Regions from separate parts of the Pseudoalteromonas sp. CO109Y genome, predicted to be linked through region 1. Evidence: predicted binding sites of a transcription regulator. Region 1 holds the regulator's gene; each other region holds the start of a gene.

Region 1 (5,691 bases):
AAGTAATAACCGCAGCAAGTTGCTTAATTGAAAGCTGTTTATCAAACGCTTGCATTGCTGTGCCAGGCTTACCGTGTAACACGATATCTATGTGATCTTTTACATCACCTAATACAATCGGGCTGCCTTTAAGTGCTGGAAAAACGCCTGGTAGGCCCATACCGGTAGGTTGGTGACATGCAGCACAGCTTGCCATATACACTTGCTCACCTAAGACCATAAGCTCTTCTTTCGGTAATGTTTGATCAAGCAAAGCAGCATCTGCTGCGGCCGCATTGGCTTTTTCTTGCTTGGCATCTGCAAGCCAATTAGCAAATTCATCTTCAGGTAAGGCTTTCACCACAACAGGCATAAAGCCATGATCTTTACCGCATAACTCAGCACATTGACCACGGTATACTCCTGGCTCGTTAATACGAGTCCACGCTTCATTGATAAACCCAGGATTTGCGTCCTTTTTAACCGCAAAATCAGGCACCCACCATGAATGAATTACATCGTCTGAGGTCATTAAAAAGCGAACTTTTTTATTGATAGGAAGTACTAGCGGTTTATCTACTTCAAGCAAATAATGCTCAGTTTTCTCTGCTTGGTTGTCTATTTGGTCTTTAGGTGTAGATAGAATCGAGTAATAAGCAATGTCTTCGCCCATGTACTCGTAATGCCACTTCCATTGTGAGCCAGTCACTTTAATGGTGATATCGGCTTTAGAGGCATCTTCCATGGCAATTAAGGTTTTTGTGGCAGGCACAGCCATGGCGATTAAGATGACAAATGGAATGGCAGTCCAAAGTATTTCAACTTTTGTACTTTCATGAAATTGGGCAGGCTTGGCCCCTTTGGATTTACGGTGGTGTATTAAAGCCCAAAACATCACCGCAAATACGATGATGCCGATTACACAGCAGATAATAAATATCGTCATGTGTAACTCATAAACATTATTACTTATATCGGTCACCCCTTTACGCATATTGTATTGGCTATTTGCCAATGCAAGCTCAGGAAGTGCAAACAATATAAGCCACAAGGCGTAACGCAGTTTACCCATGTGACGGCTCCTTTAGATGCTATTGCAAGACGCAAAGCGAAAAGGCGATACAACAAGGTGCCCATTCGTTTTTCTTATTGTTCAGAGCGACTACGTATCATTTTGACCCACTTATGATACCGACCCCATGACTAACACCTCGCACATTTTTGTGTCTTTTTATTAATTAGGTGTTAATACAGTGTATTAACCAATTAGTTAAAAAATGACCAATAAGCAAGTTTTAATGATAATAAATGTTTATTTTGGTGCAGAAATAACAACTATAATCAGCGCTTTATTTAATGTTTAGGAGTAAGAACGAAATATAAAAAGAGAGGAAAACTGCGCTATATAAGGCTTTAAATGAAGAGTAAGGATTCACAAATCCTAATTAAGTAGTAAAATTTCAGTGGCGCACCAAATTGAGTCAATTTAATGCACCAAATTGGGAACGTTTACATCCAGTCAGCGTTACGAATAACACCTACCGCTAACCCCTCGATGTTGAACGACTCATGCTCAAGGTCAACCTCAATAGGCGAAAACTCTTCGTTCTCAGCGTGTAAAAGTACTTTGCGACCCGCTTTTTCTAGACGCTTAACTGTTACATCTTCATCGACTCGAGCTACAACTACTTGCCCGTTTTCAGCAACTTGTGTTCTATGTACTGCAAGCAAATCGCCATCCATAATACCAATGTCTTTCATACTCATACCATTTACACGCAGTAAGAAATCGGCAGCAGGTTTAAATAATGAAGGATCAACTTGGCAGTGACTTTCAACATGCTCTTGCGCCAAAATAGGTTCACCGGCTGCAACACGGCCAATTAAAGGTAAGCCTAGTTGCTCTGGCTCATCTTCTTCAATTAACTGAATACCGCGACTCGCCCCAGGCTTCATTTTGATCATGCCTTTTTTTGCCAGTGCTTTTAGGTGTTCTTCAGCAGCGTTGGCACTTTTAAAACCCAATGTTTGAGCTATTTCAGCACGCGTAGGTGGCATGCCTGTATCTTTAATAAAGACTTTAATTAGTTCTAAAATTTGCGATTGGCGTTTAGTTAATGGGCGCATACAACTGGTTTTCCATACAGTACATTTAACTGTGAGTATATACAGTTATTTGAAAATCGCAAATTTAAATTAACCCCATCATATTGCTACAAAACTAACATTGAACCACACCGAAAGATGCCATAAGGTATTAGCTTTAATTAGCAGGCTAAGGAAACACAATGAGTATTTGGCACCAACCAATCACGTTAGAGCTTTGCAAAGAGCTGGAACAAGGGATTACCGGTCAAGGCACTTTAATGAAAACTATGGGCATTGAGGTAACTGAAATTGGCGATGATTATTTAATGGCAACCATGCCTGCTATTCCTGAGCATCATAACCCTATGGGCATGGTCCATGGCGGAGCAAACGTTGTATTAGCAGAGACAGTGGCAAGCTATGCAGCCAATTTCGTGGTTGATTTCAATAAGTTTTATGCTGTTGGCCAAGAGATTAATGCCAACCACATGAAAGCGTCACGCAAAGGAACGTTAACAGCAACTGCGAGACCGCTGCATTTAGGTAAGCGAACTTCTGTTTGGGATATTAAAATTACCAATGCCGCAGGAGAGCTTTGCTGCGTATCAAGAATGACCGCAGCTGTTGTAGAGCGATAAATTCTGGCTATTTTTCAACAGGATAAATAGTAATTTCAATCCCTGCGCCAATTGCAGAGATACGTAACAAGGTATCGGCATGCAGGGGTTGGTTAAAGCATTTAGGCGAATTACCTGATTCAAAGCCTATATCAAATGTACGCTTTGAGCACGATAACCACTGTTTTAATGCATTGCGCGAGCAAGACTCAATAAGCTCGCAAAGCTGGTTAATTGCTTTATCTGGAGAGCTGATATCTGCGGTTGCTTCAATACGTGCTAGTTGGCGGTATTCATCTTGGTCATAATGTAAAACCATGGCGTTTTTCTTCAAATCAGCAACAAGCGCACTTATATCGTGCTTTGACTCAAGCTCCAGATCTACATTTAAAAATTGAATTTCCGACATACTCTCGTTTTTACCCTCTATTGATATCGACTGAAACTTTAACTCAGTTTTGTATATATACCAAATCTAGAATACAGTTAATGCGACATTATGCCGCATTGGCAATCTAGCTAAACAACCTAAAATAGCGCCCACATAACAATAATAACGGGGTAATAATGAAAAAACGCCTGTTTAAGTATGCTCGTAAAGGGCATAAATGGCTTGGCTACTTACTTGCTTTGCAGATCTTTTTTTGGCTCTTAGGTGGGCTGGTAATGAGCTCATTACCACTTGAAAAAGTGCATGGTAAGCATCTGGCTAATCGCAGTTTAAGTAGCCCATTTTTATTGTCGGACTACCCTGCTTCAATTGATAAAATAACAGCGCAATTCGAGCAAATCGAGGGTATTAAATATAGCCATTTTTTAAATACCCCGATTATAGAAGTTACATCCTTTAGCGGTACGTTTATTTTTGATGGCAGAACAGGTGCTAAAATGCCTGCACCGAGTAAAGCGCAAATCATTGAAAATGCGCAAGCTCACCTGCTTATTGACGCAAAAATAACGCAAGCGCAGTTATTAACAAAAGGGCCTAGAGAAGTCGGTCACAAAGCCAATGTTTGGCAAATTAGCTTCGATGATTGGTTAACAACAACCTTATATTTAGATAGCCAAACCGGTAAAGTTATAACTGTGCGCAGCACCCTGTGGCGCATTTTCGACTTTTTCTGGATGCTACACATTATGGATTATGATGAGCGTGAGAACTTTAACAATCCACTACTCATCAGCTTCTCAGCCACCAGCGTACTATTTTGTATTACAGGAGTTCTCTTGTTACTACAAAACGTTCGAATTAAACGTAAAAAACCAGCTACACGTGTTGGTCAATCAAAATAGGATTGCCATCTGGGTCGGTGATAATAAAACTCGCGTCACCGGCCTTTTGTATTTCTAATCCTTGTTGCTGAAATTGTGCAGCTAATTGCTCAAAGGTTGCAAATTCATCCAAAGCTTCGGCATTTTGATCCCATCCAGGATTAAAGGTCAGCATGGTTTTATCAAACATACCTTGAAACAAACCAATCAAATGTTCACCGTTTTTCATAATTAGCCAATGCTGTTCTATCTCCCCAGCAAACTCTTTGAAACCTAGCTTTTCATAAAACTGCTTTGAAGCACGAATATCTTTTACATTTAGACTTACAGAAAAAGCACCTAATAACATGGTTGTAATTCCTTTAATAAAAACGGCCTAACAACTATAGCTGAGTTGAAAAACTTTTCCTTTTTAGAATAGTCGCTCTAGAATAGCTGTTCCTGTAGTTCACTGATGTGATGGATATGCGTTTATTTTTATACTTAGCCCTTTGTTTTATTTTCACTTTTCCTATATCCGCTAAAGAATTTTCGAGCTTTTACAGTGCCAAAAAGCATTTAATTAAGAATCTACCAAGCAATAGTAAAAGCTTATATTGTGGTTGCGATATCAAGCGCCAAGGTAAAAAACTTGTGCCAGACCCTGATGCGTGTGGTTATATTCCTAGAAACTCTGTCACCCGTTCAGGAAAAGAGAATGCTCGCGCAAAAAGAATAGAGTGGGAGCACATTGTGCCTGCCTGGGAGTTTGGTCATCAATTACAATGCTGGCAGGATGGCGGTCGTAAAAACTGCGTAAAGGTCAGTGAAAAATTTCGTCAAATGGAGGCCGACATAAATAACCTTGCCCCCGCTATAGGCGAGATCAATGCTGACCGTTCAAACTTTCGCTACGGTATGGTGTCAACATCAAGCGCAAGTTACGGAGCATGTCCCGTAAAAATCGATTTTAAGCAACGCGTATTTGAGCCACCCATTTATGCAAGAAAGCAAATAGCCGATACCTATTTTTATATGCAAAAAACCTATGGCTTAAAAATATCTGATAAACAACGTAAATTATTTGAATCGTGGCAAAAGCTTGAAATAGCTGAAATTAGCAATCGAAAGTCTTTATAACTAGCAGCACATTCGTTTACATTTTAGACACTATAATTTATTGCTTTCAGATTAAGTAATTGTTAGTTTTTAAACAATTTATATAAGAAAGGAAGCACCATGTTTAAAAATAACAAACTCGCTTTAGCTGTCTTCTTAGCGGCTTCAGGCATGTCTTTATCTGGCTGCGGCGGTGGTGGCTCATCGAGCAATACCGATACCACGAATCCACCACCAACAACTTCTGAACCCACTTGGACGGCTGGTGTCTTTGATCCATCAAGCGAATTTAAAGATCAATGCGCTGTACCGCGAACTGGCAATGATCCATATAACGATAATCAACCTTACCCAGATACAGCAGGCTCTGAGTTTACCGAGAAGATGTGGCTACGTTCATGGAGTGACGAAACCTATCTTTGGTACGATGAAATAGAAGACAATGACCCAGATAACTTCAGCTCTGTCGCCGCTTATTTTGATCAATTAAAAACCTTCGAAAAAACAGACTCTGGTGCTTATAAAGATCAATTCCATTTCAGCAGGCCGACAGATGAGTATTTTCAAGAGTCGCAATCAGGTGTGGTTTCTGGCTATGGTATCAATTGGGCATTTATCAGTAATGTTCCGCCACGAG
Region 2 (5,691 bases), on a different contig from region 1:
GCCCATTGCAGTTGCAATCAGCGCTTCGGCGATACCTGGCGCTACCATTTGTAGCGTTGCTTGTTTAACTTCACCTAACGCGATGAATGCGTTCATGATACCCCATACCGTACCAAACAGACCGATGTAAGGACTAATTGAACCCACTGTTGCTAAAAACGATAAACTAGACTCAAGCTTTTCAACTTCGCGCGATAGCGCAACTCGCATTGAACGATGTGTGCCTTCCATTACGATGCCTGCACTTTGAAATGTATTTTTCTTATGACGTGCAAACTCTTTAAATCCTGCAACGAATAATGCTTCAACACCTGATGCACCACCAGGACGAGCAGATACTTCGTTATATAATTTACTTAAATCAATACCTGACCAAAACTTTTGCTCAAAACGCTTAGCGCCATTAAGTGCATCAGAAATCGCTTTTTTACGTTGAAAAATAATTGCCCATGACATTACCGACATACCGACTAATGCCAACATTACTAGCTGGACAAGTACACTGGCTTCTAGAATAAGATCTAAAAAGTTAAGCCCTGATCCCACGTTAAACTCCTAAAATAGATTTCTATGTAATTTGTTATATTTTTTACACTTGCATTTATTGACCACAAAGGTGGCCAAAAGTTACATCTAGTGTATCTAGTCAGTTATAAACTGACAACGCTCTTGCTGTGAATTAGCGGCAAATAACGGTAAAAAGCAATTTGCTTAGTTATTTTTTAGCCATATTAGGTTTTATCAACACATTTACGCATATTTTCACCTTAATAATAAGTCACTAGAATAGCTCTCAAAAGCAACCAAAACAGCCAAAAACACGACGTTTATTCATAAATTACGCATAAACACCCAAAAGCACTTTTGCAAATCTACTACAGAATACTTAAACTAATCCTGAATAAAGATCACAAAAATTATAAAAACCCTTTTATTCAGAAGGTTAAAAACAAAATAGTTACAAAGTGAACAAAAAGAAAACAATTCAATTTTTAGCTCACATTAGTTTTTTTTATCTGAAAATAAAATTTTTCTAGTTTGAAGAAAAATCCATCATTGCGTATTATTTACCTATACCGAGCTAGCAACCTCATGAAAGTTTCTTTCATCAAGCTCCGTTTTTAGCAATATGAAGTTTCGTATTGCTCTAGGTTCACTTAAATCGGGATAAAACCTTATTCAAGTAGACCGTAGTTCCCTGGATTACTTCCTTCAACTTGTTGTTTGCCCGCATCCTTATGCGGGCTTTTTTTTGCCTACACAAACGCCAATGAGAATACCTACCGATAACTTAACAGCATGTGAATTACAGATGTTAAAATGAGACAACAACCCACTGGTTAGTGGTTTGTGGTAAGCGGTAAGCGGTAAGCGGTAAGCGGTAAGCGGTAAGCGGTAAGCGGTAAGCGGTAAGCGGTAAAAATCTACATACCCGTTGGATACAAGCAATTTATCTCGATAAAAAACAGCCCTTCCAAGCTGCTTGATACTTATAGCTTAAAGCTTCTAACTAACCGCGGGGTTTTAGTTATTTCTCTGGCGTTAGCCCAAAGTGCAGGTAAGCGATGTCTGAAACAAGTCGTCCGCGGGGGGTACGCTGAATAAAGCCTTGTTGAATTAAAAACGGCTCTATGACATCTTCAATGGTTTCTTTTTCTTCGCCAATTGCAGCCGCTAGGTTATCAAGGCCAACGGGGCCGCCCATAAATTTTTCGATAATAGCTAGCAAGTATTTTCTATCCATGTAGTCAAAACCGCTTTTATCGACATCAATCATATCGAGGGCTTGCTCTGCAACTGTAGCATTTACTTTACCGTCTGATTTCACTTGGGTGTAATCACGAACGCGGCGTAATAAACGGTTTGCTATGCGCGGTGTACCGCGTGAACGCTTGGCGATTTCGGTTGCGCCTTCATCACACATGGTTAAGTCTAAAAAGCTTGCTGAGCGGGCAACAATTTTTGATAAGTCTTCAACAGAATAAAACTCTAATCGCTGAACAATACCAAAACGGTCTCTAAGTGGTGAAGTGAGTGAGCCAGCACGAGTTGTTGCACCAATTAAAGTAAATGGCGGCAAATCAAGCTTGATAGAGCGTGCTGCGGGGCCCTCACCTATCATTATATCCAGCTGATAATCTTCCATTGCGGGATACAAAATCTCTTCGACTTGCGGGCTCAAGCGATGTATTTCGTCAATAAACAGTACGTCGCCTTCTTCAAGGTTCGTTAAAAGTGCGGCTAAATCGCCTGCTTTTTCGAGTACTGGCCCTGATGTTGTTTTAATATTAACGTTAAGCTCGTTGGCAACAATATTTGCAAGTGTGGTTTTACCAAGGCCCGGTGGACCAAATATTAATAAGTGATCCAGCGCTTCGCCACGGTGGCGAGCTGCCTCGATAAAAATTTCCATTTGTTGCTTAACATGCGGCTGGCCTGTGTAATCGGTTAACAGCTTTGGTCGTATGGCACGATCAACACTGTCTTCGTTACTTTGTTCACTCGCATCTATTAAGCGATCTGCTTCAATCATGGTTTACTCACAACATTGATTTTAGAGCTTCTTTAATTAGAACCTCGGTCGTCATATCTGGTTTGTTCACTGTTTTAACCGCCTTTTGTGCTTGCGGTAGCTTATAGCCTAATGCCACTAATGCTGATACTGCATCATCTGCAGCATTATTTGCCACTAGGCTATCATCACTTGATGGCTCAATGACGGCATTATCGCTAAATGGTGTAAATAAGTCATTACCCCAATCTTTGAGTCTATCTTTCATTTCGAGCACTAAACGCTCAGCCGTTTTTTTACCAACACCCGGCAGTTTAACCAGTGTTGTTGCATCTTCATTATTAACACAACTTACAAATTGCTGCGCCGACATACCCGATAAAATAGCAAGACCAAGTTTTGGCCCTACACCATTGGCTTTTAAAAGCTCTCTAAATAAAGCGCGTTCGGTTTTGTTGTTAAAGCCAAATAATAGCTGGGCATCTTCACGTACCACAAAATGGGTATAAATAATCGCTTGCTCACCCACTGCAGGTAAATCATAAAAGCAGGTCATCGGCATTTGCACTTCGTAGCCTACACCACTTACTTCAATAAGAATTTCTGGCGGCTGTTTTTCTACTAGTAAGCCATTTAATCGACCAATCATATTACTTCCTTAATCGTCCTCTTACGGTTTTGCTCGCACTGCCCGCAAGTTTTATTAAATTTTGTTCTGAATGTGCATGACAAATAGCAATTGCTAAGGCATCTGCGGCATCGGCTTGAGGGGTACCAGGCAGCTTTAAAATGTTTTTAACCATATGCTGTACTTGAGACTTATCGGCTCCGCCATTACCTACAACGGCCTGCTTAATTTGCCTAGCTGAATATTCATAAACTGGCAGCTCTGCCATTGAAGCGCCAACGATAGCAGCGCCACGTGCTTGACCGAGCTTAAGCGCTGAGTCTGGGTTGTGTGCCATAAACACTTTTTCGATAGCAAAACTGTCTGGTGAGAATTGCTCTACCAATTGACTGATCCCTTGGTAAATCATTTTTAAGCGTACCGGAAAATCGTGATCAGCCAATTTAATGCAGCCACTACCTAAATAAGTGAACTTAGCACCTTGGTGAGCAATCACGCCGTACCCTGTTAACCGTGAACCAGGATCAATCCCTAAAATAATCGCCAACTAACTGATCCGTCTATTATCATTATTATCTGCGGTTAATAATGCCAGAGCACTGTATAAATTACCAGTAACCAATTGCAATTCATAAAAAATGCCCGCAATTGCGAGCATTTTATAGCCAACCTTCAAGAGACTTTTACGCGAGTGAGCGTAATAAGCCTTGGGTATTTTTTCGCATTGTGCGGGCTATCATCAAATAGCCCAAACATGCCACGAATAAGCCACCGACTGCTGGGCCAATCACCCAAATATGAGGGTGGAACTTACCTGCTAAATCGAACATTTGTTTTTGCACTATTAACAGAGCGATGTCACTGACAATGGCAGCGACTAAACCTGCAGTAACGCCTAATAGTAAAAACTCATATAAGGTGGCATTTTTAATTAAGCGCCCTTTCGCACCTAAAGTTCGCAAAATGACAATCTCTTGCATTCGCTCGCCTAAACTTGCTTGCACTTGCGAAATAAGTACTAAAGCGCCACAGGCAACCACAATCGCTAGTACAAAGCCAATCGCTAACGATACTTGCTCTATGGTTGAACGAATTTGTTTAATGAAACTCTCAACATCTATCACGTTAACCGTGGGGTATTGACGCATTAGCTCATTAAACTCTCGTTTTTTCTCTGCTTTTACATTCACTGATGAAATATAAGTAGCAGGAAAACTCGCAAGCACATCAGGGCTTAAAATAATAAAGAAGTTAGGTTTAAGTGTGGTCCAATTAACCTTACGTACACTGGTAATTTTTGCATCGAATGATTGTGCACCAATTAAGAAAGTAAGCGTATCGCCAATTTGTACATCAAGACGTTCAAGCATCGACTCTTCTAACGATGCCTCGGCTACTGAGTCTTCACTAAACCATGTACCGTCGATAAGTTCGTTTTGATTTGGTAAGTCTTTACGCCAAGTTAGGTTTAACTCACGGCCAATACCAGAGCGGGCTTCTTCATCTTTCTTTTCGTTGTCTTCTTGCGATACTTCGCGGGCAACCAACTCGCCATTAACAGCGTTTACACGGCCACGCACAACCGGATAGAAATCAGACGTTGGCATATCGTTTTGCGCTAAGAAGCTAGTTATAGGCTCTAACTCTTGCTCAGTAATGTTCACTAAAAATGAATTAGGGGCATTTTCAGGAAGCTGAGACTGCCAATCCGAAATCATGTCGTTCTTAAGTACAATTAAAAACAGTAATAGTTTTATGGCCAAAGCAAAGCTAATTAATTGTACCGCATTCACATTGGCACGCTTTTGAATTGACGCAATCGCCAATGACCAACTGTTACCAGGGCTTAAACCAAGTTTGCGGCCACCACCAAAAATAACCTTTGATAAACCAAATAACACGGCAATTAAAAATGCCGTCGAAAGGAACAAAATTGCACTAATTTTGAGGTTGTTACTAAATAACCACATCAGTAAAAACACAGTAAGCGCCGACATAGTAAGATGCACTTTACTTACCAATAAACGGTCGCCTAAGTTACGGCGAAGTACACGTAGCGGCGGAATATCAAATAAATCGAGTAGCGGTTTAATTGAAAACATAACCGCACAAATCACACCTGTGCTAATCGCAATGATCCAAGGTTTAGCCGATGCGCTCGGCAATGCTGTGCCCATGGTTTGTGCCAAATAATCCGTGGCAACCGCTTGTAAACCATAACCAATCAGTAAACCGACAATCACCGACATTGAACATACAAGGCTCAAATGTAATAAATAGATTTTACGGATCATAGCGCGGCTACCGCCAAGCGTTTTCATCATAGCAACTGGGTCGTACTGACGCTCACAATACCGTTTTGCCGATACCGCAATAGCAACAGCAGCTAAAATAATGCCAAGCAAACCAGCTAGCAATAAATAGCTTTCGGCACGATTTAAACTATTAGAAATAGGTGACTGGCGGTCTTTAACACCATACCAACGCTGGTTTTCTTTCATTTGTGGTTTTAACCACGCATAGAAGGTATCTAAATTGTCTTTGTCGCCAG
Region 3 (5,691 bases), on a different contig from region 1:
TTTTGCCTGTTTGCGCTGGCACTATTTACAGCCAGTTTCCAACAGAGATTGACCCGCATGGTCACTACGTTTTTTATTCACATGGTTTTATCGTTGAAGGGACAAACCCTAAGCCTGTTCACAAAACCTTTGGGGTTTATGATTTTGTGGCTGTAAAAGAAGCACTGGCAGATGAGAGTTATCATTTAATTGCGTATCACAGGCCAAAAGACACTGAACCTTTTGCGTTTGCGAAGAAACTCGCTGCAGATATTGAAGCATTGATCAGTGCCGGTGTTGCCGAGTCGAACATTAGTTTAGTTGGTTTTTCACGGGGCGGTGCATTGTCGATCCTAGCAGCTAATGAACTTAAACGTACACATATCAACTTAATTATATTGGCAGGATGTGCAGGCCTTATAAAAAATCACACATCAGTTAAGGCTTATGGCAAGGTGTATTCTATCTTTGAGCGCTCAGATCAGGTTGGCTCTTGCCAATTTTTAATTGATAGAAGTGACGTAACCAAGTTCGAAGAAATAAGCATTAATACAGGGCTCTCCCATGGTGCATTTTATAAACCAAAAGATGAGTGGCTGTTACCAATTAAGAAGTGGCTAAAGGATTAATTATGCCTTATATATTGCTCGTTTTTGTGATCAGTGTTTTGGGCGTGAGCGATGTAAGCCATGCTGAGCCGTTTACTTTGCCACGTACTAATACTGTGTTACTTAAAGATAAACATACCGAAAACCAATACCCATTACGATTATGTTGCCACGCAGCTACCAAAAGCAAAACCAGAAGCGCTACCCAGTTGTTTACCTGTTAGATGCAAACTACAGTTTGCCAATTACCTCTGGTGCTAGTCGCTTTATGATGAATTCTGGGGCTATAGAAGAGGTAATTATCGTTGCAGTAGGATATCAAAAAGGTGTATCTGGACTTAATAGCCGTATTTATGACTATACGCCATTTGAAGATAAAAATTGGCAGCGTAAAACTGGCGTAGCAAGTCAGTATCTAAACTACCTAAAACATACTGTATTGCCTTATATTGAGGCCGACTTCAGAACAACCCAAAAAAGTACGTTAGTCGGTAACTCACTTGGCGGTTTATTTGCGGCTTATACCTTATTCACTGAGCCTTCGCTTTTTTCAAATTATATTATCGGCAGTCCTTCAGTGTGGTTTAAGCAGCACAGCCTTTTAGCTTTGCATGTCGTACCCGCAGGTAAAGCAACTAAAGTGTATATTGGTATCGGCGAACTTGAAGAAAGCGAAGGTGAAAAAATGGTGTCGGGCGCAAGGCAATTAGCAGCTAAAATTACTAAACAAAGCGGCGCGCTGGTTACAACAAATTTATTTGTTATTCCTCAGGCACGCCATGCAACTGTATTCCCAACAACGATTACCCAAGCCTTAGACTGGATTTACCAGGTTAATGATAATTAAAGAGCGTGGCACTTTTTATATTTTTTGCCGCTCCCACAAGGGCACTCGTCGTTACGGCCAATTTTAATATCTGCAACTGGCGTTATATCACCGTCTAGGTAACGCCAAAGGCCATCTTCTTTAATAAAACGTGACTTCTCGTGTAACTCACAATACAAGTTTTGGTAAAAGTAATTAGCTTTAAATTCTACAAAACCTTCTTGATCATTATGTTCAGTATCTAAAACACTTAGTTTGGTAAAACGGCAGCTATTAGCAAAATCTTTAATTTCGCGAACCGGGTTCGCGGCTTGCTGGCTTTGTGCATAAGTACTAAATACATATTTTGCATCTTTTAGCGCGTATGCACTAAAACGAGAACGCATAAGTTGCTCTGGGGTATCAGCTTGGCTTGCACCTGTATGAAAAGGCTGGCAGCAAAGCTCGTAAGTCGATTCGCTGCCACAAGGACAAAGGGAGTGTGTGAGTGATGTCATAACAACTTACCTAAAACTATAAATTGTTATTTTAACAAGCCTATTGTGGCTGCGGTACTAAATTGTTTAATTGAGCGCTTTTTGTAAAACAATAAAATTTAGCAGATGCCTGCTCAAGGTTTAAGTTCATCGAATCAAGTTGATGATTGTTTACAATATCTGTCCATGTGATCACAGCAGCAAAATTACCGTTATGTAATGCTGAACTAAGAACATACTCAAGATTAACTAAATGTTTTTGTCTGATCACAAGAAGTTTGCTGGTATCAATCGAACATGAATCTAGTAAGGCTTTACTAGGAACATGATCAGGAGCAATTAATAGTGTCCATGCATTTTGGCTATTGTAATGATGCAATACTTTTAATAGCTCAAAAGTTGCTGAAATTTCGTCTTCAATTTGAATTAAATTAACAGACGCTTTGTCGTTATCTTGTTGGTAGCTTTTAACTGTTCTTAAGGTAATTGGCTGTAACATAACTTTCACTCACTGGTTGTTTATACAGTATGTGTATACAGTAGTTTATACAGTGTTTTTGCGCAAGTACTTTTTTGCTATTTTTTAACCAATGATTCAGTTTTATTTTAATTAAAATAATTTAATTGTTATAAAACAGTGATTTGTGATTTTAATTTGAAGGTGGGGAAAAGGTGAAAAATTTACCATTAAAGCTATACAGTGTTTTATACAGTGCTGTATAAACTGCTGAATTTTGATTCTATACAGGTGTTTTGCATAAAAAAGCCGGTATAGATACCGGCTTTTTTATGCAATTTTGCTACTTATCTAAGTAGGTATTTAAAAACTCAAGGTATGCATTTGAGGCTTTTATGCGGTTTTCTTTTTTAGTAAAACCATGGCCTTCATCATCGAATAATACATATTCAACAGGCACACCATTTGCCTTTACAGCGGCAACAAGTTCATCGCTTTCAACTTGTAAAACGCGTGGGTCGTTAGCACCTTGGATCACCATTAATGGCTTGGTGATGTTTTTAGCATGAAATAGTGGCGAAATGGCACGGTGACGTTCACCATCTGTCGCTGGGTCGCCCATTTCATCATACAGTGCCTTTTTAAAGCTTTCCCACCATGGTGGAATCGAGTTTAAGGTTCTAACCCAGTTTGTTACACCAAATATATTAATGCCTACTTTGAACTCTTCAGGTTCAAAGGCAAGTGCTGCGGCGGTCATAAAGCCACCATAGCTGCCCCCCATGATGCCAATTTTATCAGCATCAACCCAATCTAGGCTTTGTAGGTGTTTTTTACCGTAAACAATATCTTGTAAATCGTCAGTGCCGTGTTTTTTATCATCTAAATGGAAGAAGGTTTTACCATAGCCTGAGCTGCCACGGTTATTAACTGCAAAAATGGCATAACCATGATTGACTAGATGCTGCTGCATTGCACTATATCCTGTGCGACTTTGGCCGCCAGGACCGCCGTGCACCCAAACTAAAGCTGGTACTTTGTTGTTGCTATTAGCTTGCTTAGGCTTATATAAAACCCCAGGGATCTCTAAACCATCAAAGCTTTTAAAGCGCACAATTGTGCTTTCAACCAAGTCATTTTGATCAATGGCATCACTTAATGTGTTGGTTAATTGTTTAGCTTTTGATTCACCGAGTTGCCACACAAATAGGTTACTTGGCGAGGTATCTGAATTTAAATAAAATGCCATGGTCTTTTCATCAGCTGAAAAGTTCACACCACGTAAGTTACCAGCTGGCAGCGATGGCATGGCAATACCTTTACCTGTTGTGGTATCAATTATCGACACTTTAGTGCTTGCGTCAGCATTAACACCGCTTACTTGATAACGGCCAGATTTAGAGAAGTAAATAAAACTCACATCCCACTCATCTTTGAGGGCAGGGCTGTGCTCGCCGGTCGTTAAGTCATAGCGCCACACCTCTGCAAATTCACCTTTGGCATCGGTTGAGTAATATAATGATTTACTGTCTCTTGAGAAGGTTTCTGGGCCATATTTAGCGTCGTCGTCATGACGGGTAATGAGCTCTGGTTTCAGTGTTTTTTTACGCGTATCGAGAATAAAAACATCGCTGTCTTTGTTCGAATTGTTTTTCGATAAAGCAATAAAGCGGCCGTCAGGGCTGATCGCACCGACATCTAGCCCCATAGTATTTTGATAAACAGGCGTTACTTCATAGCTATTAGCATCAACACGATATAGGTCCATAAACTTAGCATCACGCTGATTGCTGGTTATAAAAAAGTGTTTACCGTCTTCTGTGAAGCCTGCAAATCCTGCACGGGTTTCTTCACCTGGCGTAAGATCTTTAACTGTGCCATCTGTTTCGCGAACGTAGATGTGATAACGCTCGTTACCGCCTGAGTCTTTAGTAAATAGTACGCGCTCATCTTTAGGGAAATAAGCCACAGCATAAGTACTGTCTTCAAAGTCTGTTAAGCGGGTTTTTTTGGCGGTTTTTATATCTACTTCGTACAGGCTATAAATGCCGCTTTCGTCACTGCTAACGAGTATTTTGTCGCCTTTCGGTGAAAAGCTGCTGCCCATAATTGAGGTTGTATCAAAAAAGGTTTCAGCATCATACTGTTTAACAGTTTGGCTTTGTTGCACGCTTTCGGTGCTACTTGTTGGTGGGGTTGATTGAGAACATCCTGCAAGCGCAAGGCTAAGCGCGCATGCAATGGCAGCTAGTTGAAAACTCGGTTTCATTGTAATTATTCCTTGTTAATTTTTCGTTATCAAGTGTTGCCTGTTCATAATCTAAACGCAAGTTTTACCCGTTCGATATTTGTTACAAATCATGTAATCAATTAGGGACAAAAAATGTGCTAGAGGGTTTTTAAACAAAAAAACCAGCGCAATTTGCGCTGGTTTGGTTTTTCATAACAATTGGAATTGTTTTGCTAGCTTAAGCGGCGTCTGCTTTTTTTTCGCTCTCGCCGCGGGCAACATTACCTGCAACTAAGTCTGCTGGGTCAAAGTCGTCAACGTTAATAACGTCAAGACGGGCTTTTTCAACAGCAGCTAGTTTGTCGGCTTCAGCTTGGCTTAAAATGCCTGCTTCTAGGCCCATTTGCGCTACTTTATCAAGCTGGAAGAAAGGCAGTTTTACGCCTTTTTCACGGCATACCTTGTCAAACAGAGGCTCAACTTCAAGAATGTCTTTAAGCGTTTGCTCTTGACGACCAACAAGGTTAAGTGGCTCGTTTTTAAGATAAATGTAGTTAGCTAAACGGTTACGAGTTTCGCTTGGTACTTGTAATAAGTGAGCTAGTTTGTGCTCAAGCTTATCCGTAGGCTTACGTACTGGACGACCGAATGGGAATAACATGATTTTTAGCATTGCACGTAGTGGTGCAGATGGCATGTTATTGATTAAGTCAGCGAGTGCACGTTGGCAGTGGTAAAGGTGATCTTGGCAGCTCCATTGAACAAGCGCAAAATCTTCTTTTTTACGGCCTTCGTCGTTGTAACGTTTAAGTGTTGCAGATACAAGGTATAAGTAGCTTAGTAAGTCACCTAAACGTGCAGAGATACGCTCTTTACGTTTTAATGAACCACCAAATACCGCCATGCTGATATCTGACATTAATGCTAATGATGCACTGAAACGTGACGCAACACGATAAAACTCAGCTGTTTCGTCTTTGTACGGTGTACTTGTGAAGCGAGCATTAGTTAGTGCTAACCACTTAGTACGAACAAGGTTCGAAATAGTAAAGCCAACGTGACCCATTAATGCTTTATCGAATACTGCAAGCGCTTCTTCGCGGTCTTCAATAGCA

What was found. Region 1 encodes LexA, which represses DNA repair genes until DNA is damaged. Its sites were predicted from a motif close to TACTGTATNNNNATACAGTA; they were not measured.
Region 2: a site for LexA is predicted at 3,738-3,757, ahead of ruvC (crossover junction endodeoxyribonuclease RuvC). Genes of this name have one in related genera too.
Region 3: a site for LexA is predicted at 2,412-2,431, ahead of EXT43_RS12035 (SulA-like leucine-rich domain-containing protein). Genes of this name have one in related genera too.

What each region holds. Positions count from the first base shown of each region.
Region 1 covers NZ_SGPD01000038.1:215,887-221,577, reverse strand. Annotated here, with positions in the region: gene coxB (cytochrome c oxidase subunit II) at 1-1,051, opposite strand, end outside; gene lexA (transcriptional repressor LexA) at 1,489-2,106, opposite strand; gene EXT43_RS15675 (hotdog fold thioesterase) at 2,268-2,705, shown strand; gene EXT43_RS15670 (hypothetical protein) at 2,713-3,093, opposite strand; gene EXT43_RS15665 (hypothetical protein) at 3,252-3,977, shown strand; gene EXT43_RS15660 (VOC family protein) at 3,952-4,305, opposite strand; gene EXT43_RS15655 (endonuclease) at 4,422-5,075, shown strand; gene EXT43_RS15650 (S41 family peptidase) at 5,175-5,691, shown strand, end outside.
Region 2 covers NZ_SGPD01000010.1:83,265-88,955, reverse strand. Annotated here, with positions in the region: gene tolQ (protein TolQ) at 1-546, opposite strand, end outside; gene ruvB (Holliday junction branch migration DNA helicase RuvB) at 1,529-2,533, opposite strand; gene ruvA (Holliday junction branch migration protein RuvA) at 2,541-3,161, opposite strand; gene ruvC (crossover junction endodeoxyribonuclease RuvC) at 3,163-3,687, opposite strand; gene EXT43_RS02785 (FtsX-like permease family protein) at 3,824-5,691, opposite strand, start outside.
Region 3 covers NZ_SGPD01000030.1:24,158-29,848, forward strand. Annotated here, with positions in the region: gene EXT43_RS12020 (alpha/beta hydrolase) at 1-608, shown strand, start outside; gene EXT43_RS12025 (alpha/beta hydrolase-fold protein) at 751-1,434, shown strand; gene EXT43_RS12030 (YchJ family protein) at 1,431-1,910, opposite strand; gene EXT43_RS12035 (SulA-like leucine-rich domain-containing protein) at 1,951-2,388, opposite strand; gene EXT43_RS12040 (S9 family peptidase) at 2,690-4,615, opposite strand; gene fadE (acyl-CoA dehydrogenase FadE) at 4,815-5,691, opposite strand, start outside.